DNA from 2 places in the Streptomyces sp. NPDC006134 genome. Region 2 is predicted to be linked to the other one. Evidence: riboswitches for the same ligand, from Rfam matches in the RefSeq annotation. Region 2 holds a riboswitch; the other holds the start of a gene.

Region 1 (2,386 bases), on a different contig from region 2:
ATCAGACCGGTGTTGTCGTCCGTGTTGCCGGAGAGCGCGGCCCAGCCGATGAACAGCGACCCCAGGACACCGATCAGCAGCAGCGAGATCAGGGTGCCGAGCACCGCCACGGACGTACGGGCCGACAGCCCGTGACACAGGTACAGGGCGATCAGCATGATCGCACTCGACCCCACCACCGCCACGAGCAGCGGGTTCGAGCCCTGCAGGATCGCGGGCAGGATGAAGAAGTTCAGCACCAGGAAGCTGATGGCCAGCGCGACCAGCGCCATGACGCCCCGCAGCCGCCCGACGGCCACGACGGCGAGCGCGAAGATGCCGGCCAGCAGCGCCATCGGCATGCGCCGGTTGATGTCGGCGACCGAGTACTGCAGGTCCCTCGGCGCCGAGGGCTCGTAGGCGACCACGACCCCCTGGCCCTGGTGCAGTTGCCGTGACTGGTCGGGCTGCACGATCTCGGTGAACGTGCGGCCCTTGTCCTTGCCGGTGTCGACCCGGATCGTCGCCTTCTTGCAGGTCCCGTTCGCCTGCTGCACCGCGGAGGAGCCCTCGGCGGTGGAGGTGTCGCCGGTCGGGGGGACGGCCGAGGCGTTGACGTCCTTGCAGCTCACCTCGGTCACCCGGGTGACCGTGGCCTGCTGCGTCTGACGGTCGAAGCCGACGCCGGTGCGTTCGTGCGGCGGCGCACCGCCCGGCCACAGCACCGCGAGCCCGACAAGCACCGCCGCGGCGAACGGGATGAGGACCGCCGCGATGACCTTGCGCAGATGCCGGGAGACCGGCGTCGCCGGGCCATGGCTGTGCCCATGCCCATGGCCGTGCCCATGACCGCCCCCGGGCCCGTGCCCATGACCGCCCCCGGGCCCGTGCCCATGACCGCCCCCGGGCCCGTGCCCATGACCGCCCCCGGACCCGTGCCCATGACCGCCCCCGGACCCGTGGCCGTGTCCGTCTCTCGCACCGGGGCCGCTGCCGGCGCCGGGGCCGTGGGACGGATCGGGTGGAGGATAGGAGGGCTGCTGCGTCGTGGTCACCGACCGATCATCGCAAGAACCCGGGGGGCCCTCTGGTCACCGCGCCCGAAGGGACGCTAGCGTGGAGGCACCTTTGTACACGCGGGAGCTCGGAGCACCGGGCTGAGAGGGCGCTGACCTCCGTCCCAGCGACGTTTCACATGAAACGTCACCGAAGTCGGGTGATGTTTCCCACGGAACGTCGGCGGACGGACACCGCTGCGTCGACCGCCGAACCTGTTACCGGGTAATGCCGGCGTAGGGAGTAGGTCTCATGACCATCAAGGACGCACGCACGCCTGCCTCCACGCAGAACTCCGCCGACGGGGAGTCCACGGAGGCCGGGAAGTCCATCGGCTGGCACAAGGCGTACATCGAGGGCTCACGCCCCGACCTGCGGGTGCCGGTCCGTCAGGTGCACCTCACCAACGGGCAGTCCGTCACGCTGTACGACACATCGGGCCCGTACACCGATCCCCTCGTGGACACGGACGTCCGCAGGGGCCTGCCGCCGCTGCGGGAGAACTGGATCATCGCCCGCGGCGACACGGAGGAGTACGCGGGCCGTCCCGTCCGTCCCGAGGACGACGGGATCAAGCACACGTCACCGCGTGGCGGCCTGCGCAACCTCGACGCGGTCTTCCCCGGACGCCCGCGCCAGCCGCGGCGCGGACGGGACGGCCAGGCCGTGACACAACTCGCGTACGCGCGCCGGGGTGAGATCACGCCCGAGATGGAGTATGTGGCCATCCGGGAGAACGTGTCACCCGAGGTGGTCCGCGAGGAGATCGCCGCGGGGCGGGCGGTTCTGCCCGCGAACGTCAACCACCCGGAGATCGAGCCGATGATCATCGGCAAGCGGTTCCTGGTGAAGGTCAACGCCAACATCGGCAACTCCGCCGTGACCTCCTCCATCGAGGAGGAGGTCGAGAAGATGACCTGGGCGACCCGCTGGGGCGCCGACACGGTCATGGACCTGTCCACCGGGCGCAACATCCACACCACGCGCGAGTGGGTGCTGCGCAACTCCCCCGTCCCCATCGGCACCGTGCCGCTCTACCAGGCCCTGGAGAAGGTAGACGGCAAGGCCGAGGAGCTGACCTGGGAGATCTACAAGGACACGGTCATCGAACAGGCCGAACAGGGCGTGGACTACATGACGGTCCACGCGGGTGTGCGCCTGGCGTACGTGCCGCTGACGGCGAACCGCAAGACCGGAATCGTCTCGCGCGGCGGCTCGATCATGGCGGCGTGGTGCCTGGCGCACCACAAGGAGTCGTTCCTGTACGAGAACTTCGAGGAGCTCTGCGAGATCCTCGCCGCCTACGACGTGACGTACTCCCTCGGTGACGGCCTCAGGCCGGGCTCGATCG
Region 2 (2,386 bases):
CACTACTTCGCGCGGTACGCGCACGACCCGGAGCAGTGGACCGACATCCCGGCCGGCTCCCGCGGCAAGCTCCAGGAGGCGCTGCTGCCGGAGCTGATGACCGTGGTGCGGCACCTGTCGACCGACCAGGGCACCACGCGCAAGACGCTGTGGCGCCTGTTCGACGGGACGCTCGTGGAGTCCGTCCTCATGCGGTACCCGGACCGGGTGACCATGTGCATCAGCTCGCAGGCCGGGTGCGGCATGAACTGCCCGTTCTGCGCCACCGGGCAGGCCGGCCTGGACCGGAACCTGTCCACCGCGGAGATCGTGCACCAGATCGTGGACGGCATGCGGGCCCTCAGGGACGGCGAGGTGCCGGGCGGTCCGGCCCGGCTGTCCAACATCGTCTTCATGGGCATGGGCGAGCCGCTCGCCAACTACAACCGGGTCGTCGGGGCCATCCGCCGGCTCACCGACCCCGAGCCGGACGGGCTCGGGCTGTCGCAGCGCGGGATCACCGTCTCGACGGTGGGCCTGGTCCCGGCCATCCACCGCTTCGCCGACGAAGGCTTCAAGTGCCGCCTGGCGATCTCGCTGCACGCGCCCGACGACGAGCTGCGCGACACCCTCGTCCCCGTGAACACGCGGTGGAAGGTGCGCGAGGTGCTGGACGCCGGGTTCGAGTACGCCGCGAAGTCCGGGCGGCGGCTGTCCATCGAGTACGCGCTGATCCGGGACATCAACGACCAGGCGTGGCGCGGCGACCGGCTCGGGCGGCTGCTCAAGGGCAGGCCCGTGCACGTCAACCTCATCCCGCTCAACCCGACGCCGGGCTCGAAGTGGACCGCCTCGCGGCCCGAGGACGAGAAGGCGTTCGTGGAGGCGATCGCCGCCCACGGTGTGCCGGTGACCATCCGGGACACCCGTGGACAGGAGATCGACGGGGCGTGCGGACAGCTCGCCGCGAGCGAACGGTAATCTGACCGTCGTAAGAACAACTTCACACTCGTCCGTAAGAACATCTGCATATTCCGACAGGGGAGCGCCACAGCGCTGAGAGTGCGGCACCGGCCGCAGACCCTCCGAACCTGGCCCAGGTCATTCTGGGTAGGGAGATCGGTCACCACTCGAGCTGTTGCGCCCCGCCCGGGACACCCTCCGAGGGTCCCGGGCGGGGCCGCGTCTCTTCCTGGTCACCCAGGAGGACATCAGTGAGCATCACCAAGAAGGCCACCGTGCTGGCCGTCGGGCTCGGCCTGGTCACGCTGTCCGCGTGCGGGTCGTCCGGCGGCGGCGACGAGGCGTCCGGCGGCTCCAGGACCGTGACCCTGGTCAGCCACGACTCGTGGGCCGCGTCGAAGGACGTCATCGCCGCCTTCGAGAAGAGCTCCGGCTACAAAGTAAGGGTCCTGGAGGACGGCGACGCCGGGCAGGCCGTCAACAAGGCGATCCTGACCAAGGACAACCCGCAGGGCGACGTCTTCTTCGGCGTCGACAACACCCTGCTGTCGCGCGCGCTCGACAACGGGCTGTTCCAGCCGTACGAGCCGAAGGACGCGGACCGGGTGAAGCCGGAGTACCGGGCCGACCAGGACAAGCACCGGGTCACGGCCGTCGACACCGGCGACATCTGCGTCAACTACGACAAGAAGTGGTTCGACGAGCACGAGCTGACCCCGCCCGCCTCCTTCGACGACCTGGCCGAGCCGCGGTACAAGAACCTCCTGGTCACCGAGAACGCCGCCACCTCCTCGCCCGGCCTCGGCTTCCTCCTCGGCACCGCCGCCCGCTACGGGGACGACGGCTGGCAGGACTACTGGAAGAAGCTGAAGGCCAACGGCGTGAAGGTCGTCGGCGGCTGGGAGGAGGCCTACAACGAGGAGTTCTCCGGTTCCGCCGGCGGCAGGAAGGCCAAGGCCGACCGGCCGCTGGTCGTGTCGTACGCCTCCTCGCCGCCCGCCGAGGTGATCTACGCCGACCCCCGGCCGGACACCGCCCCCACGGGCATCGTCCCCGGCACCTGCTTCCGCCAGGTGGAGTACGCGGGGCTGCTGAGCGGCGCGAAGAACCCCGAGGGCGGCAAGGCGCTCCTGGACTTCCTGATCGGCAAGCGGTTCCAGGAGGACATGCCGCTGAACATGTTCGTCCACCCGGTGCGGGACGACGCGAAGGTGCCGGAGGAGTTCACGAAGTACGGGCCGCAGGCCGAGGACCCGCAGACCCTGGACCCGGACGAGATCGCCGAACACCGCGACGAGTGGGTCAAGACGTGGACCTCGCTCGTACTGAAGTGACCGAAGGAGCCGGACGCCGCCGGCGCGGGGGGAGCGCGGCGCGGCTCGGGCTCATGGCCGTGCCCGTCGCGTTCTTCGCCGTCTTCTTCGCCTACCCGGTCGTCGCGATC

The links. A riboswitch is a leader RNA that binds a small molecule or an ion and turns the genes downstream of it on or off. The one in region 2 is predicted to bind thiamine pyrophosphate.
Region 1: it holds a riboswitch for thiamine pyrophosphate, as region 2 does, so the genes downstream of both, thiC (phosphomethylpyrimidine synthase ThiC) here and ABZ340_RS08725 (thiamine ABC transporter substrate-binding protein) in region 2, are expected to answer to the same signal.

The regions. Positions count from the first base shown of each region.
Region 1 covers NZ_JBEXTV010000026.1:100,769-103,154, reverse strand. Annotated here, with positions in the region: gene ABZ340_RS18975 (YibE/F family protein) at 1-1,034, opposite strand, end outside; TPP riboswitch at 1,106-1,295, shown strand; gene thiC (phosphomethylpyrimidine synthase ThiC) at 1,288-2,386, shown strand, end outside.
Region 2 covers NZ_JBEXTV010000009.1:163,202-165,587, forward strand. Annotated here, with positions in the region: gene rlmN (23S rRNA (adenine(2503)-C(2))-methyltransferase RlmN) at 1-960, shown strand, start outside; TPP riboswitch at 1,009-1,114, shown strand; gene ABZ340_RS08725 (thiamine ABC transporter substrate-binding protein) at 1,194-2,276, shown strand; gene ABZ340_RS08730 (iron ABC transporter permease) at 2,252-2,386, shown strand, end outside.